Linked DNA regions of Verminephrobacter eiseniae EF01-2. Each later gene encodes a partner of the first gene's protein in a complex. Links are inferred from orthologs where the notes say so. Each region holds a gene or a part of one and is shown on either strand. Other genes may lie near its edges. The genes, in order: mrdA and rodA.

Evidence for each region.
Region 2: the proteins of mrdA (region 1) and rodA are in contact, whole or in part, in a crystal structure (PDB 6PL5), measured with the Thermus thermophilus proteins. The link is inferred for Verminephrobacter eiseniae EF01-2 from one-to-one orthologs. Residues at the interface, in WP_223903432.1 of Thermus thermophilus: Arg4, Ile5, His6, Leu8, Ala9, Phe12, Ala15, Leu16, Leu19, Gly20, Arg22, Ala23, Trp24, Leu26, Gln27, Val28, Tyr31, Tyr34, Leu36, Leu43, Thr45, Asp47, Lys156, Gln157, Gly158, Ser160, Val184, Leu201, Glu202; in WP_223903423.1 of Thermus thermophilus: Phe161, Val165, Phe168, Val169, Leu172, Pro198, Tyr199, Glu202, Tyr211, Arg212, Asp213, Gln220, Val221, Gln223, Ser224, Ile226, Ala227, Ile228, Gly229, Ser230, Gly266, Phe267, Val270, Leu274, Tyr277, Gly278, Leu281, Phe285, Leu289, Arg297.

Annotation. Positions count from the first base shown.
Region 1 is NC_008786.1:1,787,073-1,802,085, reverse strand. What follows is about bases 8,122-11,115. They hold mrdA (penicillin-binding protein 2), read left to right. Parts: upstream 8,122-8,639; coding sequence 8,640-10,592; downstream 10,593-11,115. Other genes in these bases: VEIS_RS07820 (DMT family transporter), read right to left, coding at 10,602-11,115; mreD (rod shape-determining protein MreD), read left to right, coding at 8,122-8,615. Also shown: Asp-tRNA(Asn)/Glu-tRNA(Gln) amidotransferase subunit GatB, read right to left, coding at 1-692; VEIS_RS07865 (P-loop ATPase, Sll1717 family), read right to left, coding at 689-2,209; VEIS_RS07860 (KGGVGR-motif variant AAA ATPase), read right to left, coding at 2,212-3,609; VEIS_RS28415 (hypothetical protein), read right to left, coding at 3,606-4,010; Asp-tRNA(Asn)/Glu-tRNA(Gln) amidotransferase subunit GatA, read right to left, coding at 4,019-5,521; Asp-tRNA(Asn)/Glu-tRNA(Gln) amidotransferase subunit GatC, read right to left, coding at 5,537-5,836; VEIS_RS07840 (rod shape-determining protein), read left to right, coding at 6,067-7,110; rod shape-determining protein MreC, read left to right, coding at 7,133-8,068; more of mreD, read left to right, coding at 8,097-8,121; more of VEIS_RS07820, read right to left, coding at 11,116-11,495; VEIS_RS07815 (DcaP family trimeric outer membrane transporter), read right to left, coding at 11,556-12,857; VEIS_RS07810 (amino acid ABC transporter ATP-binding protein), read right to left, coding at 12,922-13,665; VEIS_RS07805 (amino acid ABC transporter permease), read right to left, coding at 13,662-14,444; VEIS_RS07800 (substrate-binding periplasmic protein), read right to left, coding at 14,466-15,013. UniProt on the Escherichia coli protein: Catalyzes cross-linking of the peptidoglycan cell wall. Responsible for the determination of the rod shape of the cell. Is probably required for lateral peptidoglycan synthesis and maintenance of the correct diameter during lateral and centripetal growth.
Region 2 is NC_008786.1:2,478,095-2,493,037, forward strand. Bases 6,409-9,332 are described here. They hold rodA (rod shape-determining protein RodA), read right to left. Parts: upstream 8,521-9,332; coding sequence 7,297-8,520; downstream 6,409-7,296. Other genes in these bases: tldD (metalloprotease TldD), read right to left, coding at 6,409-7,300; VEIS_RS10715 (acyltransferase family protein), read left to right, coding at 8,792-9,332. Also shown: VEIS_RS10675 (C4-dicarboxylate TRAP transporter substrate-binding protein), read right to left, coding at 1-548; VEIS_RS10680 (TRAP transporter large permease), read right to left, coding at 595-1,905; VEIS_RS10685 (TRAP transporter small permease subunit), read right to left, coding at 1,915-2,478; VEIS_RS10690 (SDR family NAD(P)-dependent oxidoreductase), read right to left, coding at 2,585-3,358; VEIS_RS10695 (GntR family transcriptional regulator), read left to right, coding at 3,534-4,208; VEIS_RS10700 (3-deoxy-7-phosphoheptulonate synthase), read right to left, coding at 4,486-5,601; more of tldD, read right to left, coding at 5,810-6,408; more of VEIS_RS10715, read left to right, coding at 9,333-9,871; VEIS_RS10720 (acyltransferase family protein), read left to right, coding at 9,822-10,931; VEIS_RS10725 (Wzy polymerase domain-containing protein), read right to left, coding at 11,010-12,758; VEIS_RS10730 (ribonuclease catalytic domain-containing protein), read left to right, coding at 12,883-14,943. UniProt on the Escherichia coli protein: Peptidoglycan polymerase that is essential for cell wall elongation. Also required for the maintenance of the rod cell shape. Functions probably in conjunction with the penicillin-binding protein 2 (mrdA).

The DNA.
Region 1 (15,013 bases):
GCCTGCTGCATGAACTTGAAACTGTTCAGGTTCTTGATCTCGCGGCGCGTGCCCAGGGCCTGGCCGGGTTGGCGCACCGAGACGTTGGCATCGCAGCGGAACGAGCCCTCCTGCATATTACCGTCGCAGATGCCGATCCAGGTCACGATCTTGTGCAACTCCCGGGCGTAGGCCACGGCCTCCTCGGACGAGCGCATGTCGGGCTCGGTCACGATCTCCAGCAACGGCGTGCCGGCGCGGTTCAGGTCTATGCCGGACTGGCCGAAGAAGTCCTCGTGCAGCGACTTGCCCGCGTCCTCTTCGAGATGGGCGCGCACCAGGCGCACGGATTTTTTTTCATTGCCGAGAAAAAATTCGACCACACCGCCCTGCACCACCGGAAGCTCGAACTGGCTGATCTGATAGCCCTTGGGCAGGTCGGGGTAGAAGTAGTTCTTGCGCGCAAAAACGCTGACCGGCGCAATCCGCGCGCCCAGTGCCAGTCCCAACCGGATCGCACAGACGACGGCCTGGTGGTTCATCACCGGCAGCGTGCCGGGCAGCGCCAGGTCGACCGCGCAAGCCTGGGTGTTGGGCGCAGCGCCAAAGGCCGTCGAAGCGCGGGAAAAAATCTTGGACCGGGTGCAGAGTTGGGCATGGGTCTCAAAGCCGATGACGACTTCGTAGCCCTGTACCAGGGGGGTGGTGTTCATGGTTTTTGCGTGGAAATGCCGCCGTGACGGCCAATCTTGTAGGCCAGCCGATAGATGTCTGGCAACTCCACGCGTTCGCCCCCATCCTTCTGCCGTGATTTGACAATGCCGATCTGCTCCAGTGTTGCCCGCAACTGTTCCACTTTTTCTGGATTTGATGCGCCATTTCGCCATGGAACGAGTGCCTTATCCCGCAGGTTCTCAATCATCTGCAAAACGCTGGCATTATCCTTTAGCCAGAGTTCTTCCAGGTCACGTTTGCTGATGGGTACGGTTTTCTGTTGATCCTTGATGCATTGCAAGGCCGGATCGATCCATTGGTACTCCTCACGCAACTCCGCGACACGCGCCGTGCTGGCCCCGCGCACGCCGTCCTTGATGGCTTCATGATGAATGACATGCGGCCTCTCGGCATATTGCCTGGATGCCGAATTCAGCGCTGCACGCAAAGCGGTCAAAAAAGTCCTGGGTGCGACCCTGCCAAGACCGTCGCTCAGGTGGTTGTAGATGTAGGGGTAGCTGTGTCCCTTGGTCGCGGACTTTCCCATGTAACGGCCAACGAGTGCGCGCCATAGCTCCTCCTGCACCTTGGGCTCATCGGCGGCATTACATTGGAAGCGCCCATTGATGTCTTGCCATGAATGCCCGACGATGTCTTTGAATCGATCTCTGAACAGGGATGAGTGCTGCGCGATCCGATAAAAGGCCAAGCCGTACAGATCCGATTGAGTCCATTGCAAAGTCACTTTGTTGTTGAGCAGCTTGGAGCCATCCACCACTGATGCTCCTGCCTGTGCCAAAATATCTTCGCGGATAAAAGCCTTCAAGCGCAATCCCTTGGCGAACCTGAGGTCAAGCATGACACGCAGAAGTCCTGCTGTCATTTTGGACACGTCCGATAGTTCGTTGGATGCGCGATCCAGCGCATCAAAAATCACCAGTGCTTTTTCATTGGCTGAAATAAAGCGCTCATCCAGAAAATCCAGTGCGCGCGCAATCCGGCCGGGATTTTTTCCTGCCCAAGCGATGGGCGCTTGCCAAAGATCATGTGCATCCGTCGACCGAGGCATACCCAGCGATGGATCAGGCTCGAAAAGCAAAAGGATGGCTACGCTCCAAATCGTCTCTGGCGTAACATCGGGCAAACCAAGCAATTGAGCCAGTTCGTTGGGATTGGGGAAATTTTTTTTTGCGGTTTTGGCGTCAAGCGCAATGGTGCGACTGGCCTTGATACTCCTCAGCGCCGATTGAAGGTCGATTTCCAAAGGGTGGCGGCCAAGCGCGCGAAGCAAATCAGGATTGGCGAAGACGCCCGTCCAGAAGGATTTGCCCGCCCCCCGCATACCTTCGACAACCATGCGATCAGGGTTCAACGCCTGTTGATGGGACATGGGAACATAGACATCGTTCCAACTGTTGGTAGAGCCATCGGTCGGAATTTTCTCAAGCGCATCGAGCAACTCCGCGCGCAAGTCGATTCGTTGCTGAACGTTCAATGTGGGTGTTTCAGCGGCCATCCTCATCGCACCTCTAAAAGCGCCTTGGCGCAGTCCAGGAAATCGGCAAAAGCGGCTTGGTTGAGTGGGTCCGTCAATTGAACTGGTTCGATCAGAGGGTTGAACGCGCGCATGGCCTCCACCCACTGTATGCGCAAAGCCGCATGAGGGGCATCGGTATCGCCAGGGGCTGGTGCGAATGCGTCCCGATTTTCGCCAGAATCTTCGTCATAGATCTCGCAGAAGCAGTCATAGGCGTTTTGCTGCAAGATTTCAGAATAGCCAACGTAGGGCCCGTGCTCTTGCGGGGTGAGAGCGGACACCAGACGCAAGCTGCGGCGCAACTCCCACGGCGCGTCATCTGCCTTTGAAGTTTCGAACAAAACGGGATTGCGTCGCAGATGCTTGAACAGCAGGCGGTAGGAATCCCAGGTTTGATGGGTATCGATGGCGAACAAGAATGATATGTCCGCTTGCAATTGTGTGATTGCGGCGGCTGCCGTATCGTCGATTCCTGCCCGACAGTCAAAAAGCGTGATGTCGGCCTCGTGCTGCATTTCTGTTGTCAACAGAAAATCGTTGAGTCGCTGTGCATACGCTTTGCCGCCCTGGCTTTGTCTGTAAATGCGTGCCAGTTTGGCGACATAGGCTTGGGTTTGCTTGCCGTAAGCTGGCGCTACCAATATCTGGCCCGGCAACGCGAGTCGTGCGTTGAGCGGACACGGTGCGACCACATGTTCCAGCGCCATACGCTCCAGTGATGTACGGTCGGCACCAAGGGCCTGCGCGGTCAGCCAGTCGATGACGCCGTATGCAGTTTGCCCGTCGCCACTGGGCAACAAACTGGACGAAAGACCGGGTGATTCAAAATCACTATCAACCACCAGCACGCGCTTGCCACGTTGCGCGCAGGCAATGGCCAGCATGGTGAGCGCAGAACTGCGGCCCACCCCGCCCTTGACGCTGAAAAATATGCAGCGTTTCGTTGCGCCGGTTTCGATGTGTTCAGGACGCGTCAGCCAATCCCGGTCCTTGTCTTGACGTTCGAGCAGCAATAACGTCAAGACTTTCCCTGCTGCATCTTTCTCATTGAAGAGTTGCAAGAGGGATCGATCAGTCCAATAGGACGCCGCATCCGACAATTCATCCCGGCACAGTGTCCAAGGTGACAGGGCAAGAGAGCCGACCGTCTTTTTCAATTCATCCATGAGCAAAGCACATGGAGAACGCTCCAGTTCGTCCCTGCTGCATGGCAGCAGCAGCACGAGCTGTCCGTACCAATTGCGAACGAGAATGAGCGCCTCACCGGCCAACAGGACTCCCAGATGCCTGCTTTGCGGGTTTTGCCTGAGCACGCCAACCAAATTGCGTTCCACGGACTCCCAATCCAGCAACCCCTGCAACCTCTGCATCGAACTCATGCCAGTCCTCCCAAGCAGTTGGTCATCAGCCGATAGGCGTCATGGGCACCAGTACACTCTTGCGTGGTCTTGGCGGTCGTGAACCTGTCCTGTGGGGTGTAACGCTGGTTCACGTTCCAGTGGGCGAACTGCGGTTCGAGTGCCACAATCTTCTCGGCCAGCGCTGCATTGCCTGCCATGGCTGGAGAGACATTCTTTAATTCTGAAAAAAGCCCTGGAATATGTCCATTGCGTCCGCCAAAGTGCGCAGTGTGGGTGAGGTATTTGGCGATGGCCTTCAGTGAGCATTCGGCCGACAAACCAAACAGATGGCTTGCGTTTGCCAACCGCTGAGGAGTGTGGGTGAATAGCAATTGCGCGTCGTCCAGATGGCGTTTTGCCGCGTCCCGGAAATCATCCATGGCTGGCCTCAGGCCGCGCCCGGTTGGCGCAAGTGGAAATCGGTGGCTTGCTGCAGGCGGTGGGCCGCGTTGAGCAGGCCGGCTTCGCCGAAGTAGTTGCCGATCAGTTGCAGGCCCACCGGCATGCCGGCTGCGCCAAAGCCGGCGGGCAGGCTCATGCAGGGCAGTCCGGCCAGCGATGCGGGCAGCGTGAAAATGTCGGCCAGATAGTTGGCCAGCGGGTCGTTGCCATGCTCGCCCAGTTTCCAGGCCACGCTGGGGGCCACCGGGCCGGCGATCAGATCGCAATGCCTGAAGGCGTTCTGGAAGTCGTCGACGATCATGCGGCGGATCTTTTGCGCTTGCAGGTAGTAGGCGTCGTAATAGCCATGCGAGAGCACATAGGTGCCGATCATGATGCGGCGCTTGACCTCGGCGCCAAAGCCTTCGGCGCGGGTCTTGCAGTACATGTCGGCCAGGTCGGTGTAGTCCCGGGCGCGGTGGCCGAACTTCACACCGTCGAAGCGGCTCAGGTTCGAGGAGGCTTCGGCCGGGGCAATGATGTAGTACACCGGAATCGATAGCTCGGTGCGCGGCAGGCTGATGGGCACCAGTCTGGCGCCGAGCTTTTCGTATTCGCCGAGCGCGGCATCGACGGCGGCGCGCACGTCGGCGGCCAGGCCCGCGCCAAAGAACTCGGCCGGCAGGCCGATGCGCAGGCCGGCGATCGGCTCGTTCAGCGCGCGGCTGAAGTCTTCGGCAGGCCGGTCGAGCGAGGTCGAGTCGCGGTCGGGGTCCGGGCCGCACATGGCCGACAGCAGCAGCGCGCAGTCCTGGGCCGAGCGTGCCATCGGGCCGGCCTGGTCGAGGCTGGAGGCAAAGGCGATCATGCCGTAGCGCGATGCGCGGCCGTAGGTGGGCTTGATGCCGGTGATGCCGCAAAACGATGCCGGCTGGCGGATCGAACCGCCGGTGTCGGTGCCCGTCGCGGCCGGCGCCAGGCGCGCGGCCACGGCCACGGCGCTGCCGCCGGAGGAGCCGCCGGGAATGCGGCTGCGGTCCCAGGGGTTGCGCACCGGGGCCGGGCCGGGGTGGCCCCAGGGGGCCACGGCAGAATTTTCATTGGATGAGCCCATCGCGAACTCGTCGCAGTTGAGCTTGCCCAGCGTCACGGCGCCGGCCTGCGCGAGTTGGCGCACGACGGTGGCGTCGAACGGCGACTGGTAGCCGGCCAGCATCTTCGAGCCGGCGCTGCTGGGCAGGCCGCGCGTGACGAAGATGTCTTTGTGCGCCAATGGCACCCCTTCCAGCGGGGCGGCGCTGCCGGCGGCGATGCGCGCGTCGGCCGCCCGGGCCTGGGCCAGCGTCAGTTCTTCGTTCAGCGCCACATAAGCGCCCAGGTCGTGGCGGGCCTTGGCGCGGGCCAGAAAATGCCGGGCGACCTCGACGGCGCAGACGCGGCGCTGGCGCAGCGCCGTGGCCAGTTCGGCAACGCCCAGGTCATGCAGGGCGGCGGTGTGGATGGTGTTCATGCGCGCCTTGCCTGATCATTCGATCACTTTGGGAACGAGGTACAGCCCGCCCTCGACCGCCGGCGCGCTTTGCTGGTTGGCCTGGCGCTGGTCGGGCTCGCTGACCAAGTCGGCGCGCAGCCGCAGCGCCTGGCTCTCGATCGCGGCCACCGGGTGCGCCAACGGCGTCAGGCCCGAGGTGTCCACTGCGCGCATTTTTTCCACGATGGCAAAAAAGCCGTTGAGCTGGGTCAGCATGCCAGCGCTTTCGGCGGGCGTGAGCGCCAGCCGCGCCAGCCGGGCGATGCGCTCTATGTCCTGGGGGATCAGTGCCATAACGAAAAGAATCGGAAAAAAAAGTGGAAAACGAAGCCGCCGCAGCGGTGGCGCCGGCCCGGGCCGCAGCGAGTGATGCACAGGCGATGGGGTATTATCCCGGCTTTGCTGCAATACCCTCCCGCCGACCGCTGCCGCCTGCCGGTCATTGCGCGAAAACGATTCATTTGACCCCCGTCAACCCGGCGATGGCAGGCCGACGAGCAAGCCATGCCCGAGAGGATTCCTGAATGTTCGGAGCTTTCCGTCGGTATTTCTCTACTGATCTTGCGATTGACCTTGGCACTGCCAATACCCTGATCTTCGCCCGCGACAAAGGCATTGTGCTCGATGAACCTTCGGTGGTCGCGATCCGCCACGAGGGCGGCCCCCATGGCAAGAAGGTGATACAGGCCGTGGGCCGCGAGGCCAAGGCGATGCTGGGCAAGGTGCCCGGCAATATCGAGGCCATCCGGCCGATGAAGGACGGCGTGATCGCCGACTTCATCATCACCGAGCAGATGATCAAGCAGTTCATCAAGATGGTGCACCCGCGCACGCTGTTCGCCCCCAGCCCGCGCATCATCATCTGCGTGCCCTGCGGCTCCACCCAGGTCGAGCGCCGCGCGATCAAGGACGCCGCCGTGGCCGCAGGCGCCACGGCCGTGTACCTGATCGAGGAGCCGATGGCGGCCGGCATCGGCGCCGGCCTGCCGGTATCGGAAGCCTGCGGCTCGATGGTGGTCGACATTGGCGGCGGCACCACCGAGGTGGGCGTGATCTCGCTGGGCGGCATGGTCTACAAGGGCAGCGTCCGCGTGGGCGGCGACAAGTTCGACGAGGCCATCATCGGCTACATCCGGCGCAACTACGGCATGTTGATCGGCGAGCCGACGGCCGAACTCATCAAGAAGCGCATCGGCTCGGCATTCCCGGGCTCGGAAGTGCGCGAGATGGAGGTCAAGGGCCGCAACCTCAGCGAAGGCGTGCCGCGCAGCTTCACCATCTCCAGCAACGAGGTGCTCGAAGCGCTGACCGACCCGCTCAACCAGGTCGTCTCGTCGGTGAAGAACGCGCTGGAGCAGACCCCGCCCGAACTCGGCGCCGATATTGCCGAGCGCGGCATGATGCTGACCGGCGGCGGCGCGCTGCTGCGGGACCTGGACCGCCTGCTGGCCGAAGAAACCGGCCTGCCGGTGCTGGTGGCCGAGGAGCCGCTGACCTGCGTGGTGCGCGGCTGCGGTATTGCGCTGGAGCGCATGGACCGGCTGGGCAGCATTTTCATGAGCGAGTGACGGTCTGTGGGCGCTGCGCACCATGCCACAGGGTACTTTGGAGCGCGGCGCTCCCCCCCTCTTCAAACAGGGCCCTTCGGCCCTGTCGCGTTTGGCCTTGTTCAGCGCGCTGGCGCTGTTCCTGATGGTGGCGGATGCGCGCTTCGGGCTGACCGAGCCGTTGCGCCAGGCCGTGGCCGCCGCGCTCTACCCGTTGCAGTGGCTGATGTTCAAGCCGATGGAGTTCGCCAGCCAGGGCAGCGCTTATTTCCGGTCGCTGCAGACGGCGCAGCAAGCGCTCGACGCCGAGCGCAGAAAGATGGCGCTGCTGGGCCAGAGCGCCCAGCAGGCCGCGCAACTGGCACTGGAAAACCGGCGGCTGCGCCAGTTGCTCGCGTTGCGCGCGCGCCTGCAAATTCCGGCGCTGGCCGCCGAGGTGCTCCACGACACGGCCGACCTCCATACGCGCCGCGTGGTGATCGACCGGGGGCGGATCGACGGCGTGCAGACCGGGGCGGCGGTGATCGACCAGGCCGGTGTGCTCGGGCAGGTCACGCGCGTTTTTGCGCTCGACAGTGAAGTCACGCTGTTGATCGATCGCGACCAGGCCATTCCGGTGCTGAACATCCGCACCGGTGTGCGCGGTGTGGCCTATGGCGACCCCTACGGCGACCCGGTGACCCGGCGCGGCGCCGGCATGGAACTGCGTTTCATGCCGGCCAACGCCGATGTCCGCGAAGACGACCTGCTGACCACCAGCGGCGTCGATGGCCTGTACCCGCCGGGCCTGCCGGTGGCGCGTGTGGTGCGCGTCGAGCGCGGGGCGGACTCGGCGTTCGCGCGCATCTACTGTCTGCCGCTGGCCCAGGTGCAGGGGTCCGGCCATGTGCTGGTGCTCCAGCGGCTGACCGATCAGCGGCTGTCGCAGCCGGCGCCTGAACGCCCGGAGTCTGCGGACAAACCCGGGGCGCGCCGATGATGGCCGGCACCCTGAAAGAAGGCCCGCCATGATCATGCCGCGCGGTGAACCTTTGCTGCTGCCGGTGAACCCGGTGTTCATCGGCGCCAGTCTGGCGGTGGGCCTGGCGCTGAACATGCTGCCGCTCGGGCGCATCGCCTGGATGCCCGATCTGCTGATGGTGCTGCTGGTCTTTTGGGGCGCGCACCAGCCGCTGCGCATGGGCATGGGGACGGCCTTCGTGCTCGGGCTGTGCATGGATGTGGGCCAGTCGACCCTGCTCGGCCAGCATGCGCTGTCGTACACGGTGCTGTCCTTTGCGGCCGTGGCCATCCACCGCCGCCTGCTGTGGTTTGGCGTGCCTTCGCAGGCGCTGCAGGTCTTGCCGCTGTTCGCGTTGGCCCATGCGCTGGAGCTTTTGCCGCGGCTGGCCAGCGGGGGCATATTTCCGGGGCCTGGCCTGTTGGCGGCCCCGCTGCTGGAAGCGCTGCTCTGGCCCCTGGCCTGCGGGGTGCTGTTGGCCCCGCAGCGCCGCCCGCCCGATAGCGATCAAAACCGTCCTTTGTGAGCATGTCCTGTGTGGGTGATGCCGATGACCGAGCTGCGCGATAGCCAAACCGAGGTTTGGCACTTCCGGCTGCGCGCGCTGGCGGTCGGCGCCCTGGTGCTGGTGGCGTTTTGCCTGGTGCTGGCCCGGCTGGTCTTTTTGCAGGTGCTGCGCCACGAGGATTTGGCCGCCCAGGCCGAAAGCAACCGCACGGCGGTGCTGCCCATCGTGCCCGGTCGCGGGCTGATCCTGGACCGCAATGGCGTGGTGCTGGCCACCAACTACTCGGCCTATACGCTGGAGATCACGCCCGCGCGTGTCGCAGCGCTCGACGAGACCATCGATGAACTGGCCAAGGTGGTGGAGATCCAGGCCCGCGATCGCCGGCGCTTCAAGCGCTTGCTCGAAGAGTCGCGCAATTTCGAGTCGCTGCCGATCCGCACGCGCCTGACGGACCAGGAGGTGGCGCGCTTTGCGGCGCAGCGCTACCGCTTTCCCGGTGTGGATATCCGGGCGCGGCTGTTTCGCAGCTACCCGCTGGGCGATGTGGCCAGCCATGCCATCGGATACATCGGCCGCATCAACCAGAGCGAGAAGGCCCGCATCCAGGATTCGGATGACGAGGCCAACTACCGGGGCACGGAATACATCGGCAAGCTGGGCATAGAGCAGAGCTTCGAGTCTGCGCTGCACGGCGCCACCGGGGTCGAGCGGATGGAGACCTCCGCCGGCGGCCGGGCCGTGCGCAAGCTGGCCAGCCATGCCGCCACGCCCGGCGACACGGTGGTGCTGGCGCTCGACATCCGGCTGCAAAAGATGATCGAGGATCTGTTTGGCGAGCGCCGCGGCGCGCTGGTCGCGCTCGACCCGCGCTCGGGCGAAGTGCTGGCCTTGGTCAGCAAGCCCACCTTCGACCCGAACCTGTTCGTCGAAGGCATCGACGCCGACAACTGGGCCGCGCTCAACGAATCCATCGACAAGCCCTTGCTCAATCGCGCATTGCGCGGCACCTACCCGCCGGGCTCGACGTACAAGCCCTTCATGGCGCTGGCAGCGCTGCAACTGGGCAAGCGCTCGCCGAGCCTGGTGGTGAACGACCCGGGCTCCTACACCTTCGGCGGCCACACCTTCCGCAGCCACGAAGGGGGCCTGGGCGGGGTGGACATGCAGCGCGCGCTACAACTGTCGAGCAACACCTATTTTTATTCGCTGGCCGTGGAGATGGGGGTCGACAACATCCATGACTTCATGCGGCCGCTGGGCTTTGGCCAGGCCACCGGCATCGATCTGCAAGGCGAGGTGCCCGGAACGCTGCCCAGCACCGACTGGAAGCGCAAAACCTACCGGCGCGCCGACATGCAGCGCTGGTTCCCGGGTGAGACCGTGTCGCTGGGCATCGGCCAGGGCTACAACAGCTTTACCATGCTGCAACTGGCCGTGGCGCAGGCCACGCTGGCCAATGGGGGAACGCGCTACCGTCCGCATTTGGCCAAGGCGGTGAAGAATGCGCTCACCGGCGCGGTGACCGAGGTGGCTCAGCCGCCCGGCGCGAACCTGGGCTATCTGCCCCGGAATGTCGACATCGTGCGCAATGCACTGGTCGCCGTGAACAAGGACGGCACGGGTGCGCGCGTCTTCGCCGGCGCCGCCTACACCTCGGCCGGCAAGACCGGCACCGCCCAGGCCGTGAGCCTGGGGCCGAACGTGAAATACAACGCCAAGGCCCTGGCAGAGCATCTGCGCGACCACGCCCTGTTTACCGCCTTTGCCCCGGCCGAAGCCCCGAGCATTGCGCTGGCGCTGATCGTGGAGAACGCCGGCTTTGGCTCCGCCCATGCGGCACCGATCGCGCGCCGGGTGTTCGACTACTGGCTGATGGGAGAGTACCCGAGCGAAGAGGACATCGCGGCCGTGCAAAAGGGGCTGGCCGGGGCGCCGATAGGCAAGCCCCGCAAAGTGGACGAGGTGCCCCTGGTGCGCGCCACGGCGGCGCCTTGATCTGCCGGGTCAGGGCTGCGCCGCCACGGCCCGGGCCGGCGGCGTGATCTGGCTGAAAACCAGCGCCCCGACGATCAGCGCAGCGCCACTGCAACCGGCCCAGCCCAACTGCTCGCCGAGCAAGACCCAGGCCGTCAGCGCTGCGAACACCGGCTCCAGGCCGAACACGATGGCGCTGCGCATCGCGTCGACGCGCTGTTGGCCCCATGCCTGCAGCGTCACGACCAGCACACTGGCCAGCAGGCCCAGGTACGACAGGGCGATCCAGGCATCGGGCGGCAGGCGGGCCACCGACGCGAGCCAGCCCATGCCGCCACCGCGCGCCAGCAACAGCAGCGTGGCCGCCAGCGCGATCACCGTGGCCTGCGCCGCCGCCATGCGGCTGGCCCGCGCAGGCTGCGCCCCGTTCCGGCTTGCGCATTCTTCCAGGGCCAGGATGTAGAGGGCGTAAAACACCGTGCTGGCCAGGGTCAGCGTATCGCCCAGGTTCCAAGGCTCGTTCTCGTGGAACATCAGCGCCATGCCCGCGCAGGCCACGGCGCAGGCAGCCCACAGCCGCCAGCCATAGCGGCGCCCCCACAGCGCCATCGCGATCAGCGGCACCACCAGCACATTCAGCCCGGTGACGAAGGCATTGCGGTTGCTGCTGGTGCGCGCCAGGCCCTCGATCTGCAGCCAGAACGCCAGAAACAGCAGCAGGCCCAGCGCGCAGCCCCAGCGCCGCTCATGGCGCAACATGCCCCGCCACAGCGGGGCCAGCACCGCCAGTGCAATGGCGAACCGCAACCAGATGATCTGCAGCGCATCGAGCCACTGCGACAGCAGTTTCATCGCGGGAAAGGTGGTGCCCCAGACCACGGTCACCAACAACAGGGCCAGCAGGCCAAAACGTTCCGGGCGCATAAAGAAAAACCAGGCTGGCCGGTTACCCGGTCAGCCTGATCGAGCGGGAAAGACAAAGGGTCAGTTGAACAGGTAACGGGCCTGCAGGTTCAGCCGCAGCAAGTCGCCCTTGGAGCCATCGAACGTGGTGCGGCGGCCCCCGAGCAGTTCACTGCCCAGTTCCACGTTCTTGATCGGCAGGTAGTACATGCCGACATGCCATTGCAGCAACTGCCGGTTGCCTTGGGCGCCATAGGTGTTGACGTAAGCATCGCCGAGCCGCTGGCGCGAGCGCACCACGCCCAACGACGCCATGCCGCGCAGTTTGTCGCTGAACACGTTGCCCAGGCCGAGCAAAAAGCCCTGCGAGCGGTCCATGCGCAGGGTTTTGCCGTCGAGCACCGGGTAGTTGGCGCCCGTCAGGTAGTTGGCATCCGCATCACCGTCGACGAGCGAGTACTGCGCCATCAGCGTGCTGGTGCTGCCGATCTTCACGCCGGCGCCCAAGCCCAGGCCCAGGCCGCGCTTGCTGACGCCATCGATGTGCTGCTCGTGCGACAGCAGGCGGATGTTGGTGCTGCCCCAGTCGAAGGCCTTGTCGACCCGGGCAACGAAGTTCGGGAATTTGATGCCGTCGTTCAGACCCTCCAGCGCGAACTGGAATTTGGCCACTGCGGGAACGTTGTAGGTGTAGCGCACCTGCATCATCCGTCCGCCCGGGAAGCCGGGCGGGCCGTTGAAGTCCACGGTTTCCGGCGAATTGTCCGCATCCACGAAGGTCGACCAGGTCTGGCCGACCAGCCAGCCGGCGTACTCGCCATAGGCATGGCGCAGGCGCAGGCGGTTGCGCAGGCAGGTGGAATCGGCGTCGCAGTAAGCGTAGAAGTCGGCCTCGACCTTGGTGTTGAAGGTGCCGTTCGAGGTCGGTGTCGAGGTTTCCAGGCCCAGGCGCGAAGTCTGTGCGGTCAGCGCCATCTTGCCACTGCGGGACGCGCCCAGCGGCTGCTCCATCACATTCGAGAAGATATCGCCGGGCGCCGTGCCCTTGAAGTCCTTGACCAGGTTGGCCTCGGCCTGGCCATAGATGCGGATCGAGGTCTCGCTGTCGGGCAAGCGGAAACTGCCCGGGATGTCGCCCAGCACCACGGCATCTTTTTGCCGCAGTTCCACGGCGTCGATGCGCTCGCTCCAGGCCGATGCCGATGCCGCCGGGGCAGACGATGGCGCCGGCTGCCGGGCCTTGATCTGGTCGAGTTCGGCACGCAGCGCCTTGAGCTCATTGCGCAGCGCCTCAAAGTCCTGGGCCGACTGCGCCTGCGCCGCCAAGGGCAGGCCGCACAGGCCGGTGGCCAGCAGGGAGAGCAAGAGAGGGTTGGGTTTCATGGTTACTCCGGTCAGAGGTTGGTGGTGGAAATCTTCAGAACATACGACTTTAGACCATGCGACTTTAGGCCATGCGACCGATGAAGGCGCGGATGCGGTCGTTGGCCGGGTGGTTGAAAAACTCATCGGGGGGTGCGTCGTGGGCAATGCAGCCTTGGTCGAAGAACAGGACGCGGTCGGCCACCTCACGGGCAAAGCCCATTTCATGGGTCACCACGACCATGGTCATGCCGCCATGCGCCAGTTCGCGCATCACGTCGAGCACCTCCTGCACCATTTCGGGGTCGAGTGCCGAGGTGGGCTCGTCAAACAGCATCACCTTGGGCTGCATGGCCAGCGCCCGGGCGATCGCCACCCGCTGCTGCTGGCCGCCCGAGAGCTGCCACGGGTATTTGTGCGCATGCTCGTGCATGCCCACGCGGCGCAGCAGGGCGATGGCCTGCTCGTTGGCCGCGCGGCGCGGGGTGCGGCGGATGCGGCGCGGCGCCAATGTCACGTTGTCCAGCACGCACATGTGGCCGAACAGGTTGAACTGCTGGAACACCATGCCGACCTCGCTGCGCTGCTTTTGCAGCGTGGGCAGGTCGTCGCCCACCTCCACCCCGTCGATGGTGATGCGCCCGCTGTCGTGCGGCTCCAGGCGGTTGATGGCGCGCAGCAGCGTGCTCTTGCCGGAGCCCGAGGCGCCGATGATCACGGTGACCTCGCCGGTGTTGAACACGGTCGACACCGCGCGCAGCACCTGGTGGGCGCCAAACGATTTGCAGACGCGCTCGGCGACGATGAACGGCATCGGCTGCCCGGTCATGGGTTGCGCCCTTCGACATCGAAGCGGTACTCGACGCTGTTCGAGATCTGGGTCAGCAAGGTGGTCAGCAGCAGGTAGGTGACGGCCACGGTCGACAGCGTGGCAACCGACTGGAAGGTGACCGATTGGATGCGATAGCCCACATTGGTCAGTTCCACCACGCCGATCGCATAGGCCAGCGATGAATCCTTGAGCAGCGCGACGAAGTTGTTGACCAGCGGCGGCAGCGCGATTCTGAACGCCTGCGGAAAAACCACATCGGCGATGACATGCAGCCGGCCCAGGCCGAGCGCCTTGGCGGCTTCGGTCTGACCGCGTGGCACGGCCAGCAGGCCGGCCCGGACGGCTTCGGCGTTGTAGGCGCCCACGTTCAGGCCGAGCGCCAAGACGGCAGCGGCAAAGTCCGGCAGATTCAGGCCGGGCACCAAAATGGGCAGCGCAAAGTAGACAAACAGAATCTGCACCAGCAGCGGCGTGCCACGGATGACCCAGATGTAAAACCCCGCCACCCAGCGCAACACCATCCAGCGCGAGGTGCGCGCCAGGGCGGTGCCGGTGCCCAGCACCAAGCCCAGGCTGCCGCTGACCAGCGTAAGCCACAAGGTGATGCGGGCGCCGGCAGAAAAAGCCTGGGCGTTGGAACCTATCGGCTCGGGCAGGAAGGACAGCAGTTGGCCCAGCAACACCAGCGTCAGCACCATCAGCACGACAGCCAGCACCAGCGTGACGTTGCTACGCCGCTGGCGGCTCCAGCACCGGGGCCAAAAGGCGATGCGCATGGGCACGCTGGTCGCGGCAGATCAGTGGCAGCGGATGTCTTCGTGGAAGTACTTTTTGGACACGGCGGCGTAGCTGCCATCGGCCATCACTTCGGCCAGGGCCTTGTTCCAGGCAGCGGCGAGCGAGCCATTGCCCTTGGACACGGCAGCGGCGATTTGTTCGATGAACAGCATGTCGCCGAGCTGAAAGCCCGCGCCGGGGTTCTTCTCGGCCACGGCCTTGGCGACGAAACGGTCGGTCACCCAGGCATCGACGCGGCGCGAGTTCAGCGCGCTGCGCGCATCGTTGTCGGTGGGGAAGTTCTTGACTTCCTTGATGGCCGCGACCTTCTGCACATTCTCCAGATAGCTGGTGCCCGTCTGTACCGCAACCACCTTGCCCGCCAGGTCCTTGGCGCTCTTGATGGCCGGGTCCAGCGCGATGATCATGCCGCCCGAGCAATAGTGGGGCGCGGTGAAAGTGACAGCCTTGGCGCGTTCTTCGGAAATGCCATGGGAGGCGATCACCAAGTCCCAGCGGCCCTGGCGCAGGCCGGTGAGCAGCGCATCGAAGCCCAGCGCCTTCCACT
Region 2 (14,943 bases), 690 kb from region 1 along the record:
GCCGTGCGGATTTTCAGACCCTTGGCGTCACCGAGCTTGCGAATCGCCTTGCCACAGACAAAGTGATAGACCGGGGTGGAGTAGCCGCTGCCGAAAACGCCGGCATTTTTCTTCCACTCGGCCTGCAACTTGGGGTGGGTCAGCGCCAACTCGGTGTAGGCAAAGGCGGCTGCGATGTCATCGTCGGCGACGAAGACCAGGTCATTGATCACGTTGTTCAGCGGAAACTCGGCCGGCGTGTAGCCCGGATAGACGATACCGACCACCGCCACACGGTCGCGGATGCCCTGCATCGTGGACTTGGCCGGGAGCAGCGAACCGTTGGAGTGCACCTCGAACCTGAGCGCACCGTGGCTGCTGCGGGCTACGTCGGCCGACCATCGCTGATAGCTGGCGTCGTTCAGCACATGCCCCGGCGCCAGCCAGTTCGTGGCCATGTGGGGCTTTGGCTGCCGGGCGGCGCAGGGCAGTGCGCAAGCGGTGATGACGGTGGCAGCGATGGCGGTGGTGATGGCGGCGGCGATCGGGGTGTCGTTCGGGAGTTTCATGCGCGGGACCTCGGACAGAGGGTGGTCAGGGAAACGAAACCGGGATTCACCTGGACAGCAGATCGGGAAGCCAGAGGCTGATCTGCGGGAAGGCAATCAGCAGGCCCAGCGTCGACAGGTCGGCGGCGATGAACCATGCGACCCCGCGAAAGATGGTGCCCAGCGGCACGCGCTCGCCCAGCGCGCTCTTGACGACGTAGACGTTCATGCCCACGGGCGGCGTGCACAGGCCGATCTCGAGCAGCTTGATCACCAGGATGCCGAACCACACCAGGTCGACGTTCATCTGCGTGAGCAGCGGCAGCAGCAAGGGCATGGTCAGCAGCATGATCGAGACGCTTTCGAGCACGCAGCCCAGGATCAGGTAGATCACGGCAATCGCCAGCACCATGGTCAGTTGGCTGTCGAGGCTGCCCAGCAGCCACTGCGACATGGCCGTGGGCAACTGGCTGTAGGACATGTAGCGCGAGAAGATGGCCGCCCCGACGACGATGATGAAGATCGCCGAAGTGCCTTCGGCGGTATCGACGAGGGCCTTGCGCAAGCTGTCTTTGTTCAGCGAGCGGCGCAACCCGGCGATGGCGCAGGCGCTGGCGGCGCCGATCGCGCCGGCCTCGGTGGCCGTGAACGCGCCGCAGAAGATGCCGCCGAGCACGCCGACGATGAGCAGCGGCAGCGGCCAGACATCCTGCGCCGCCGCCCGCTTCTGCGCGCGGCTGTAGAGCGCATGCACCGGCGGGGCGAGCCGGGGGTTGAGCATGCAGCCGATGGTGATGCAGCCGATGAAGACCAGCGCCGACAGGATGCCGGGCACGACGCCGGCCATGAACAGGCGCGAGATCGAGACATCGGCCATGATGCCGAAGATGATCATCAGGATCGAAGGCGGGATCAGCGAGCCCAGCGTGCCGGCCGAGGCCACGCAGCCGGTGGCCAGCGCCGGGTCGTACTTCGCCTTGAGCATCTCGGGCACGGAGATGCGCGAAAAGGCTGCCGCCGTGGCCACGCTGGAGCCTGAAGCCGATGCGAAAAAGGCGCTGGCCAGCACGGTGGCCGAGGCCAGCGAGCCTGGCACATGACCGAGGAAGATGCGCGCCGAGGCGAACAGTCCATGGGTCAGGCCGGTGGCCGAGGCCACATAGCCCATCAGAAGAAACATCGGCACGGCCGACAGGTTCCAGTCGCCGATGAGCTCGTAGGGAATGGTTTTGGCAATGCCGAAAGCGGCATTCCAGGAACTGAGCGCGGCGATGCCGCCCAGCCCCACCAGGCCCATGGCCACGCCGATCGGCACACGCAGAAAAATCAGCAGCAGCGCCAGACCAACGCCAATGGCTCCGATGACGCTGCGTTCCATGGGCGGCCATCAGAGGGGTTCGGCGCAGTCGCCGCCATGCCCGGCGCGACCGCCCTGGAGCAAAACCGCAAGGCGCAGCAGCATGGCGGCGCAGGCCAGCAGCAGGCCCGACGGAATCAGAAAGCGGCTGGGCCAGACCACGACCTGCCATAAGCCATCGATGTACTCGCCGCTTTCCAGCGCGGCGCATGCCATCTTGGTGCTTTGCCAGGCAAGAAACGCATAAAAACCCAGGGACAGCGCGCTGCCCAGCACATCCAGCGGTGCTTGCAGGCGCTGCGGCAGGCGGTCGTAGAACAACTCGACCATGATCGGTCGGCCATGCACCTCGATGTAGGCCAGCGGTAGGAAGACGACGCCGATCATGTAATAAGCGGCCACCACCTCGGCCGTCCCGGGAATCGGCAGTTTGAAGAAGTACTTGAGCAGCACGTCCAGCGTGACATGCAGCATCATCAGGACCAGCGACAGGCCGGCGCCATGGGCCAGCCAGCCGGCCAGGGTGGCGCAGGAGCGCCGCACGGCCGCCCGAAGGCGAAGGTGCTCCAGTGAACGCTTCAGATCAGAGGCCATGGCGCATGAGACGGCGCATGAGGGGGCGCATGGAACGACGCATGAGGGGACGCATGGAATGGGCGCGGCACGGGCGCTGCCAGGCGGCGGGTGACGGGCGTTCCACTCATTGCATCCGGTAGCCGCCGTTGACATCGATGACGCTGCCGGTGATGTAGGCCGCCGCCGGCGACAGCAGGTAGCTGACCGCTGCGACCACATCCTGCACCGTGCCGATGCGCCCCAGCGGGATGCTCTGCGCGGCGACGGCCAGCGCGCCACTGCCCGTGACCGTGCTGCGCAGCATCTCGGTATCGATCAAACCGGGGGCGATCACGTTCGCGGTCATGCCCAGCGGCGCAGCCTCGCGGGCGAAGGCTTTCGCGTAACCCATCACCGCCGCCTTGGCAGCAATGTAGGCCGCGCTGGAGCGGTAGCCGCCCAACTGCGCCGCGACCGAGCCGAAGAACACCGCGCGGCCATGCTCGACCGGCAGCGCGTTGCGCCGCCGCAGCCATTCACGGCTGCACAAAAAGGCGCCACGGGCGTTGACCGCAAAACTGCGCTCCCAGGTATCGAGCTGCAGATCCGCTATCAGCGGCCGCGCGCCACCGGGCAGGAGCAGCAGGCCGGCTGCGCAGATCAGCACCCCGACCGGGCCGATGCGGGTCTCGACATCATCGAACAGTGCCGTCACGGCCGCTTCGTCGGCCACATCGACGGCGCGCGCCAGGTGCCCGTCACCCAGGCTGGCCGCCACCTTGTCGGCGTTGGCCGCATCGATGTCGGCCGGCACCACATGAAACCCGTTGCGGGCCAGATGGATACACAAGGCCGCGCCGATGCCCCTGCCTGCGCCTGTCACCAGAGCCACACGCGCCGGGCTTGCCGCGAAAGTCATGCCGATTCCTGGAAGTTGAAACGGGTCTGGATCGACCGATGACCCGATCATGTACACATGATGGGCTTTATCGACTCGGTATTTACCATGAATGCGCTTTTTATCGCATGCACGTATACATGAACGACAATGCACTGAGCAGACGAAGACCTTTTGACCAGACCCACCACGCGGCATGCAGACACTGTCCCAAAACCTCACCGAAACCTTGCGCGACTGGCTGCTGCACGGGCGTTTGAAGCCCGGCGAACGCATCGAGGAGGTGCCGCTGGCGCTCACCATGGGGGTATCGCGCACACCGGTGCGCGCGGCGCTGGCCACCTTGGCCAGCGAAGGGCTGATCGATCACCAGCCCAAGCGGGGCTATCTGGTCAAGGAGTTTGCGCTGGCCGACATCCTGGCCGCCTACGAGGTGCGCGCGGTGCTCGAAGGGCTGGCCTGTCGCAGCGCGGCGCAGCGCGGGCTGTCCGGGCAGCAGTTGCAACGGCTCAGGGACTGCCTGGCCGATGGCGACCGCATACTGTCCAAAGGGGGCCTGCAGCCCGAGGATCACCAGCCCTACCAAAAGATCAACGTGGCGCTGCACAACACGCTGATCGAGGCCGCGCACAATCCCTGGCTGGACCGCTTTGCCGAGCAGGCGCAGCGCATTCCCTATGCGTCCGGCCGCATCGTGCTGTGGGACGAACACCCGGTGATCCTGCGCTCGCATGGCGACCACCACCGCATCGTCGATGCCATCGACGAGCGCGATGCCGCACGCGCCGAGCAACTGATGCGCGAGCATGTGTACTATGCCGGCGTGATCCTCAAGGGCAACTTCGAGCGCCTGATGGCACGGCATATGTGACACGACGGGCGGCCCATGGCGTCGCGGCAATGGAACGCAGGCGATTTTCTACGACAACCCCGGCGTGCTGACGTCGAAGATCCGTGGCAGGCAGATGCCTCTTGCTGGGGCCAGCAAGGGTTGCAGCCGCACCAGCGGGCCGCCATCGATGCGGCAGCCCGGCTGCTCGAACATCTGCGGCAGGCAGGGCCGGGCGGGTTTCGGCTACCCCACGGCACAGGCCGGCATGGCCGGCGTTGCCGTGGGCCGGCGCCGCAGGCGATCCGGGGCTGGCGCCTTACCTGCGCGCCTGCACGGCGGCGGACAACTCTGCCAGCGCTTGCAGCGAATCGTCCCAGCCCAGGCAGGGATCGGTGATGCTCTTGCCGTATTCGAGCGCGCCGGGCTGGTCCTTGCCGGGCGTGAACTTCTGGGCGCCTGCGTGCAGATGGCTTTCGATCATCAGGCCGAAGATGCTGCGCGAGCCGGCGGCCAGTTGCGCCGCGACATCGCGGGCCACGTCGAGCTGCTTTTCGTGCTGCTTGCAACTGTTGGCATGGCTGCAATCGACCATCAGCAGCGCGGGCAGTTTGGCCGCTTGCAGGTCTTGGCAGGCGGCGGCGACGCTGGCGGCGTCGTAGTTGGGCGTTTTGCCGCCGCGCAGGATGACGTGGCAATCCTTGTTGCCCTTGGTGTTGACGACGGCGACCTGGCCATTTTTGTGCACCGACAGGAAGTGATGGCCCCGGCTGGCCGACTGTATGGCGTCGGTGGCGATGCGGATGTTGCCGTCGGTGCCGTTCTTGAAGCCTATCGGCGCCGAAATGCCCGAGGCCAGCTCGCGGTGCACCTGGCTTTCGGTGGTGCGGGCACCGATGGCGCCCCAACTGATCAGGTCGCCGATGTACTGGGGCGAGATCACGTCGAGAAACTCGCTGCCGGCGGGCATGCCCAGGCGGTTGATTTCGATCAGCAGTTGGCGCGCGATGCGCAGCCCCTCGTCGATGCGGTAGCTCTCGTCCAGGTAGGGGTCGTTGATCAGCCCTTTCCAGCCGACCGTGGTGCGCGGCTTCTCGAAGTACACGCGCATCACGATTTCCAGGGTGCCGGCGTAGCGGGTGCGGGCGGCCATCAGGCGGCGCGCGTACTCGACGGCGGCCGCCGGGTCGTGGATCGAGCAGGGGCCGATCACCATCAGCAGGCGATCGTCCTTGCCGGTCATGATCTGGTGGATGTTCTTGCGGGTCTGGGTGATCAGCGTCTCGACCGGCGTGCCACGGATCGGGAAAAAGCGGATCAGATGCTCTGGAGGGGGCAACACGGTGATGTCCTTGATACGTTCGTCGTCGGTTTGGCTGGTTTTCTCGACGCTGCGGTACCAGGCATCGCTGGCAGGGGTGGTGTGGGCCGTCATGCTTGCATCCTCGTGGAGTGGCTGGTGGTGGGTGGAAAACGGGCGGGATGAAAAAAACCGCCGGGCTTTGGGAGCGTCGGCGGTTGCTGCGGGGAGCCTGCTATCGGCTGTGCACGCGCTCGTCATCCGCCGGGAAGCGAGATAAAGAACCGGAAATAAAACGCGCGGAGCACTTGCATGGCCGCCAATGTAGCACAGCCGCGCGGCGTCATGCGGTTCCGCCCACCGTCAGGCCCTCGATGCGCAGCGTGGGCTGCCCCACGCCCACGGGCACGCTCTGGCCGGCCTTGCCGCAGGTGCCTACGCCGCTATCGAGGCGCATGTCGTTGCCGATCAGCGTGACCTTCTTGAGCGCTTCGGGGCCGCTGCCGATGATGGTGGCGCCCTTGACCGGGTACTGGATCTTGCCGTTTTCCACCCAGTAGGCTTGGCTGGCCGAGAACACGAACTTGCCCGAGGTGATGTCGACCTGCCCGCCGCCGAAGTTGCGCGCATACAAGCCCTTTTTGATGCTGGCGATGATCTCGGCAGGCTCCTTGTCGCCGCCGAGCATGTAGGTGTTGGTCATGCGCGGCATCGGAATGTGGGCATAGCTTTCGCGCCGGCCGTTGCCCGTGGGCGCGCAGCCCATCAGGCGGGCATTGAGCGAATCCTGGATGTAGGCCCTGAGGATGCCGTCCTCGATCAGCACATTGCGCTGGCTGGCATGGCCCTCGTCATCGATGTTGAGCGAGCCGCGGCGCTCGGCGATGGTGCCGTCGTCCAGCACCGTGACGCCCTTGGCCGCCACGCGCTGGCCGATCCGGCCGCTGAAGGCGCTCGCGCCCTTGCGGTTGAAGTCGCCCTCCAGGCCATGTCCGATGGCCTCGTGCAGCAAGATGCCAGGCCAGCCGGGGCCGAGCACCACGGTCATCTCGCCCGCCGGGGCAGCGCGCGACCGCAGATTCACCAGGGCCGCATGCACCGCCTCGTCGACATAGCGGTCCATTTGCGCGTCGTCGAACCGGGCCAGGTCAAAGCGCCCGCCACCGCCGGCCGTGCCCATTTCACGGCGGCCATGGCGCTCGACGATCACCGTCACCGACAGCCGCACCAACGGCCGCAGGTCGGCCGCCAGCGTGCCATCGGCCCGGGCCACCAGCACCACGTCGTACTCGCTGGCCAGACCCGCCATCACCTGCACCACGCGCCGGTCCTTGGCGCGGGCGCGCCGTTCGATCTTTTCCAGCAGGGCCACCTTGGCGCTGCTGTCCAGCGAGGCGATCGGGTCCAGGCCCGGATAGAGGCTGCGCCCGGCAGCTATCTTTTTGCTGGCAACGCGCAATCTGCCTGCCTGCGCCTGCGACGAGATCGAGCGCACGGTGCGGGCCGCGTCGAGCAGCGAGGCGGCGCTGATGTCGTCGGAATAGGCAAACGCCGTCCTCTCGCCGCTGACCGCGCGCACCCCCACCCCCTGGTCGATGCTGAAAGAGCCGGTCTTGACGATGCCCTCTTCCAGGCTCCAGCCCTCGCTGCGCGTGTACTGGAAATACAGGTCTGCGTCATCGACCCGGTGGCTGCGGATCTCGGCCAGCGCGCGGGCCAGATGGCCCTCGTCAAGCCCGAAAGGGGTCAGCAGCAGGGCGCGGGCGACATCGATGCGCTCGCTGGTGGCCGCACGCCGGGGCGCAGCAAGGGCAGTGGTGGGGCGCAAAGTCATGGCGGCATTCTAGATGCCGCCGACCGGGGCCCCCGCCCGTCGCCTTCGGGCAGCGCCGGACGCGGGGTCTGCGGCCCGGGCTTTTGCGCCCGCGCCACCGACATCAAAATGCCCAGCGCCAGCCCGAGGGTGACCATGGCCGTGCCGCCATAGCTGATGAACGGCAGCGGCACCCCGACCACCGGCAAAATGCCGCTGACCATGCCCATGTTCACGAAAGCGTAGGTAAAGAAGATCATGGCCACCGCCGCCGCCATCAGGCGCCCGAACAGGCTGGCAGCGCCGGCGGCAATGGCCAGACCGCGCCAGACCAGCAGCACGAAGCAGGCGATCAGGAACAGGTTGCCCGCCAGCCCGAACTCCTCGGAGAAAGCGGCAAAGATGAAGTCGGTGGTGCGCTCGGGGATGAACTCCAGGTGCGTCTGCGTGCCCGCCATGAACCCCTTGCCCCAGATGCCGCCGGAGCCGATCGCGATCATGCCCTGGATGATGTGGAACCCCTTGCCCAGCGGGTCGCGGGTCGGGTCCAGCAGCGTGCAGATGCGCTGCTGCTGGTAGTCGTGCAGCAGCACCCAGCGCGCGCCATCGGCGCACAACGGGTCGGCCAGCAGCACCAGGGCCAAAATGCCCGCCCCGCCCAGCAGCACCGGCGGCAGGATCAGCTTCCACGACAGGCCGGCAAAAAAGATCACCGACAGACCCGCTGCCAGCACCAGCAGCGCGGTACCGAGATCGGGCTGCTTCATCACCAGCCCGACCGGAAGCGCCAGCAGCAGCCCCGCTGCGGCAAAATCCAGCGGATGCAGGCTGCCCTCGCGCTTTTGGAACCACCAGGCCAGCATCAGCGGCGTGGCGATCTTCAAAATCTCGCTCGGCTGTATCACGATGCCCAGATCGATCCAGCGCTGCGCCCCCTTCTTGGTGATGCCGAACAGCGCCACCGCCACCAGCAGCAGCACGCCCAGCACATACAGCGGCACGGAACAGGCCATGATCTTTTGCGGCGGCACCTGGGCCACGACGAACAAGATGGCGCCGGCGATCAGCATGTTGCGCCCATGGTCTGCAAAGCGCGTGCCGTGGTCGTGGCCCGAGGAATACATGGCCAGCAAGCCGGCGCAGGCCAGCAGAGACACCAGCAGCACCAGCGGCAGGTCCATCCCGCGCAGCAAAGGCTGCAAACGCCGGGACAGCGTGGGTTTTTCGAGAACGACGGCCATATGCCCGATTATCCGGCGATTGCCACGCTGCCATGCTGTCATGCTGTCACCCGTCCGGTGGCGCCGGCGCTCCAGGCCCCGGCGGCCCCAGTTTCTGCACATCCCGCCCGCATGGGCCGCCCGCAGCGTGGGCGTCTGCATGGCCCTCATCGGCCAAGGGGCGCCGCCGGGCCGCTATGCTACGCCCAGGGCAGGGGTTTCAGGCCATTCCCGGCAATGAATTGCAAACAATAATGAATCGATGCGGCGCAGCCGATTTGGAAGGATCGCAATGAATACGAAAAACTCCTGGCTTCAGGTATTGCGGGCGGTTGCATCGATAATGGTTCTGCTGTTTCACGCCCGTCCCCATATCGAGACCAGCAGTTGGCTCAGGCAGCATGCCGGCATGTTTGATTTCTTCTTTTGCGGCGTCGATATCTTCTTTGTGCTGAGCGGTTTCGTGATTTACCACTCGGCCGCAAGGGCGGGGTCTGTGGCTGATTTTACCGCGAACCGTCTGATCAGGATTTTCGGCGGATACTGGCCGGCTTTTTTGTTGCTGTACCTGATTCCGGGTTGGCTGACCGGCAAACAGCCACTGATGCTGTCGCTGGTGCTGCAAAACCTTTTCCTGTTGTCGCCCGTCATGACGGACAACATGATGCCGACCGCATGGTCGCTGGCTTTGGAGCTATGGTTCTATGCCTGGGTGGTGCTGGGTTTGCGGTTTTTCAGGAATGCGGAAGGCTATTATATAGCGATCATGCTCGTGCTGTTGGCATGGAATGTTTTCTATGTGAAAGAAAGATACGACACCGTGGTTGCCGGCATGCAGCCACTGCGCTATCCGCTGACCGGCATGGGCGTAGAGTTTTTGTTTGGTGTGTTTGTCGCGATGGTCTTTGATGAAAAAAAGATCAGCCCCCGGTCGGCAGGATTGGGGGCATTCCTGTGCTTTGTGACCGGAGTTCTGGCATACACCGTCGGAACCATGTCGCCGTTGCATGACAGGGTCGAAATCCTGAGGGCCGCAACTTTCGGCATTTTTGGCCTGTCGGCATTGCTGGTGTTTTTGTTGCTCAATGCCCTGGCGGTCAAGGCGCCGCGCATTCTCGTGGCCATTGGCGATGCCTCCTTCAGCCTGTATTTGATTCATCCATTCCTGCTGGATGTGTTTGGCAGTATTCGCGCAAGATACATTGGCACCGAGGCACTGTCCCTTGAAACCGAGGCGCTGCTTGCGGCATACACGATGGCCACCATTCCCGCGATCATTGCCTTGTCGTATCTCTGGCATGTCTTCGTGGAGAAAACCATTCATGAAAAAGTATCCGGCTGGAGGCGCCGGCATGGTGCGGCTCATGCATGAGCCCGTGGCAAATGGCGCAGATCGGGTAGACAAGGCATTCATGTCCAACGCAATGAAAAATGACCAAGGCAACAACTTCGACTTCCTGAGATGGCTGGCCGCCTTCCTGGTTTTCATCAGCCACCAATCGGTGCTTGCGGGCCGAGGGGAGGTTGAATTGAGTTTCGTGGGAAGTTCCGGGAAATTGGGCGTCTATATATTCTTTTCGATCAGCGGCTATTTGACTGCCGAAAGCTGGCGCAGGGACCCGAACGTTTTCAGATTTGCCATCAAGAGGTTCTTGAGGATCTGGCCCGGACTGGCGGCGGTGACGATATTTGCCGCGCTGGTGATTGGCCCCATGGTCAGCAGCATGGATGCGCAAGCGTATTACACGGATCCGGGTTTTCTCCGATACTTCAAAATCCTGTGGCTGAAAATTGTTTATGGCTTGCCGGGTGTTTTTGAAAAAAATCCGTACCCGGTGACTGTCAATGGCTCGCTGTGGACCATCCCTATCGAAGTGTTCTGGTATGTTTTCCTGGTAATCATCGGCAGCCTCGGAATGACGCGGTTCGGCGGCCTGTTCGTCGTATTGCATATCGCCGTGATAGCGCTGGCATTCAATCTGCACATCCTGACCAAAGAGATTTTTTCGTATGTCGAATTCGGTCTGTATTTTTGCTACGGAGTATGCCTGTCGGCCGGCAGGATGCACTGGATGCCGCACAAGAAACTGGTCCTGGCGCTCGTGTCCTCATTGGCCATCGTATACCATGCCATCGGACTGACCGGCCTGGCGGTCTGGATATTCTTGCCGTATGCCGTGGTGCTGTTCGGCAGCAGCAGCACGCCATGCCTGAGGAGTTTTGGCAAATATGGCGATTTTTCCTATGGCCTGTATTTGTACGCATTCCCGATTCAGCAGGCAATGGTGTTTGCCATCGGAGCAGCGACAAGCTATGCGCTGCTGTTTTCCATGTCTTATGCCGTGACTTTGTTGTTGGCATACCTGTCTTGGCACATGCTGGAGCACCCGGCGATCCGGTTGAAGCCATATCGCCGGCAAGGATATGCTTGAAGCAAAACCGCCCGCCTCCTTTCCCATGCACCCGTGGGGGCATGCATCGCTGCGCATCTTGCACTGGCCAGAGCGCTTTCAGCGCGGCGCCGTAACGCGCCGAGCGGGCGCCTGCCAGCGCGCAAAATCTGCCGGAAAAGCGGCCTGGTAGCGCTGCATGTGAAAGGCCGCCTCATCGTCGAGGCCCAGCAGCATCGCGCTTTCGATCAGCGGCCGGATCACGCGCGGTTCGGGCGAGAAGTGCAGCAGTTTATTGGCGACCGCAAACACCTGCCCCGCGTTCTGCCGTGTCGGTGTAAGGGTCGTCAGCAGCGCAAAATCGACCTGGTTGGTAAAGAACGGCGTGGCACCGACCTTGCGGACGGTGTCGTGGCGCAGCGCCGGATCGCGCTCGGCCAGCGGCATGTAGAGCTGGCTGATGCGGTAATAGTCCCGGCCCATATAGGCGCCCAGCGCCACGGCGGCCGCCGTGATCAGGGCGGCACCGGGCCGCAGGGCCGAGGCGCAGGCCCGGCGGGGCAGCGGCCACGGGCACAGCAGCATTACGGCCAGCAGGGTGGCCAGTTGGAACGGCCCGTACCACAGCGGAAATTCCAGCATGCTGTGCACGCCGATGATGGCCAGCAGGCCCCAGGCCAACTGCCGGGCCGGATCGCGTTCGCGCCAGGGCCGGCTGCGCAGCACCCAGGCCAGCACCAGGCCGCACAGCAGCAAGGCGGCAGGCAGCCCCAGTTCCACGGCCAGGTGCAGGGGCAGGTTGTGGGCGTTGTCCAGCAGCGCACAAAAGCGTTCTCCCGGGAACAGGGTGACGTAGTGGGCGTAGTCCAGTTCGCCCCAGCCCCATCCGGTCCAGGGCTTTTGCGCGATCAGGTGGAGCATGTTGGACCACAGCACGCTGCGGCTGTTGCAACCGGTTGGCGCGGCAATCAGGCGCGTGAACAGCCCTTCGGTGACTGCCCCGCAGCAAGCCAGCAGCACAACCGGCATGGCCCATGCGGCCAGGACATACGACGCCAGCGCCAGCGGCGCCCAGCCCCGGGCCAAGCCCCGGCAGCCCTGCGCCCCGGGCCATAGCGCGCATGCGCCCAGCACGAGCAGCCACTGCAGCCCCCCGGTGCGGGACGCGGTGGCCGCGCTGGCCGCAGCCAGCAGCGCCAGCGCGGCGACGCCAAACCCATGGCACCCCCACCGTGCCACCCGGCGGCATGCCATCGGCGCCGGGAACCGGTGCTCCAATAGCCATAGCAAGGCCCACAGGCCCATGCTGATCAGGGAGGCCTGCTGGTTGCGCTGGCGCAGGTTGCCGATGGCCTGCCCGGGCGTCGATGGCTGCAAGCCGGGGATATGGGTGTCCCCCAGGAAGTATTGCAGCAGCCCGATGACGCTCGCCAGCAGCGCGGCGCACAGCAAGCCGGTCGCCAGCGGTCCGGCGGCAACGATGGCCCAGGCAGATCCGGCCTCGGGCCTGGCTTCGGGTGTGGCCACGGCAGGCCGGCGCGCTAGTGTCGCGTCACCGATCAGATGTCGTAGGCTGCGCGCAGCCATCGGAGCGCAGCGCAAGGCGCATCGCTTGCCCATACCGAGCTGTATTGGCAAGCGATGCAACGCCGCGATGCGCTTCGATGGCCAGCGCAGATCGACAGATGATCGGTGACGCGACACTAGGGCCTGCAAAACCAGCAGCGCGGCACAGCCCCAGGAAAAGAGCAGCGGCCAGAAGTTGCTCATCGGATCCTGCGTGAAACAAAACAGGAACGGCGACGCCACGGCCAGCACGGTCAGCAATCCCGGCAATCGCGGCGGTGTGGCAATGGCGGCAAAGGGCATGTCGGCGCAGAAATGGGCGTGCAGTGGCGTGCGGGGGCGTGCAGGGGCAAGGCGGCCCAAGGCGGCCAAGAGGCGCTGCGGATGATATCCGTGCGCGTCCGCTTGCCATGGGACAATCCGCGCCATGCACGCATTGTTTGAAGAAGCCGGCAAGTTCATGGCCGGCCGCATCCTGTCCGAAGCCGGGGGCTCGGCCCATGTCGAGCTCGATTCGGGCAAGCGGGTCAAGGTCAAGGCCGCCAGCATCTTGTTGCAATTCGAGCAACCGGCCCCGGCCGAACTGCTGGCCCAGGCCCGGGCGGTGGCCGAATCGATCGAGTTGGACCTGGCGTGGGAATTCGCCCCCGACGACGAATTCGGCTTTGCCGACCTGGCGCGCGACTATTTCTCGGCCAAGGCCACGCTGGCCCAGCAGGCCGGCGCGTTGCTGTGCCTGTACGACGCGCCGCATTATTTCCGCCGCGCCGGCAAGGGCCGCTTCAGAAAGGCCACCGCCGACATCCTGCGCCAGGCCCTGGCGGCGATCGAGAAGAAAAAGGCGGTGCAGCAACAGATCGGCGACTGGGCCGCCGCCCTGGGCCGGGCCGAATGCCCGCCAGAGATCCGCGAGCAGTTGTACAAAATTTTGTTCAAGCCGGACAAGAACGCGCCCGAGTACAAGGCCGTGGTCCAGGCCAGTTGCGCCACGCACCGCGCGCCGCTGGATTTGCTGCAAAAGGCCGGCGCGATCGACTCGGCCTACCAGTTCCACTACAAGCGCTTCCTGTTCGAGCATTTCCCCAAGGGCACGGGCTTTGCGGCGGTGCCGGCCATGGCGGCCATGACCGACGCGCTGCCGCTGTCGTCCGCGCAGGCCTACTCGATCGACGACTCGCAGACCACCGAGATCGACGACGCGCTGTCGCTGCAGGGCCTGGGCACGGGCAGCGTGGTGCTGGGCATCCACATTGCCGCGCCGGGCCTGGCCATCGCGCCGGGCAGTGCGATCGACCAGATCGGCCGCGCACGCCTGTCCACGGTGTACATGCCGGGCCACAAGATCACCATGCTGCCCGACGAGGTGGTGCAAGCCTGCACGCTGGACGCCGGCCGGGCCAGCCCGGCCGTGTCGCTGTACATCGGCATCGACGAGGCGACGCTGGAATTCAAAGACTCCGAGACCCGGCTCGACCGCGTGCACATAGCGGCCAACCTGCGCCACGACCAACTCGACACCGTGGTCACCGAGGCCTGGCTGACCGACCCCGGCTTTCAGCACCCACAGACCCCGCAGTGCGTGTCCGGTCTGCGTGCGGAGCTATCATTTTTATACCGTCTGGCGAAGCACATGAAGGCCCGCCGCGAACTGGTGCGCGGCAAGCCCGAGAACTTCAACCGGCCGGACTACCTGTTTCGCCTGCTCGGCAAACGAGGCGCCGAGCCTGGCGGCAACGAGCAGGTGCAAATCAGCGTGCGCCAGCGCGCAGCGCCGCTCGATCTGATCGTGGCCGAGGCCATGATCGTGGCCAACAGCAGTTGGGGCCGCTGGATGGCCGAACTGGGCGTGCCCGGCATCTACCGCAGCCAGGCCAGCATGGCGCCCGGCGTGAAGGTGCGCATGGGCACCAAGGCGCTGCCCCATGCGGGCATCGGGGTCGCTGCGTATTCCTGGGCCACCTCGCCGCTGCGCCGCTACACCGATCTGGTCAACCAGTGGCAGATCATTGCCTGCGCGCGCAACGGCAAAATGGCCGCGCTGGCCGCACCCTTCAAGCCCAGGGATGTCGAGTTGCTGTCCATCATTACCCGCTTCGACGCCGCCTACAGCGCCTACAACGGCCACCAGGCCAGCATGGAGCGCTTCTGGACGCTGAAATACCTGGCGCAAAACGGCATCGCCGAAATCAATGCCACGGTGATCAAGGAAGGCCAGGGCGGCAGCCCGCTGGTGCGGGCGGACGAGCTCCCGCTGGTCTTTCCGGTGCTGGGCGCGCAGCAACTGCCGCGCGGCGCGCGCTTGAAGGTTCGGCTTGGTGCGATCGACGAGATCACGCTGGACCTCCATGGCACCGTCCTCGAACGCCTGGACGACCCGGCGCAGCGCAGCGATGACGGCCCGCTGGCAGAGGCCGAGGACGCGCAGGACGAGACCCCCGTCGCCGGCCCGATCGCAATTGCGGTGCAGGTCGACGAGCCTGATATCGAC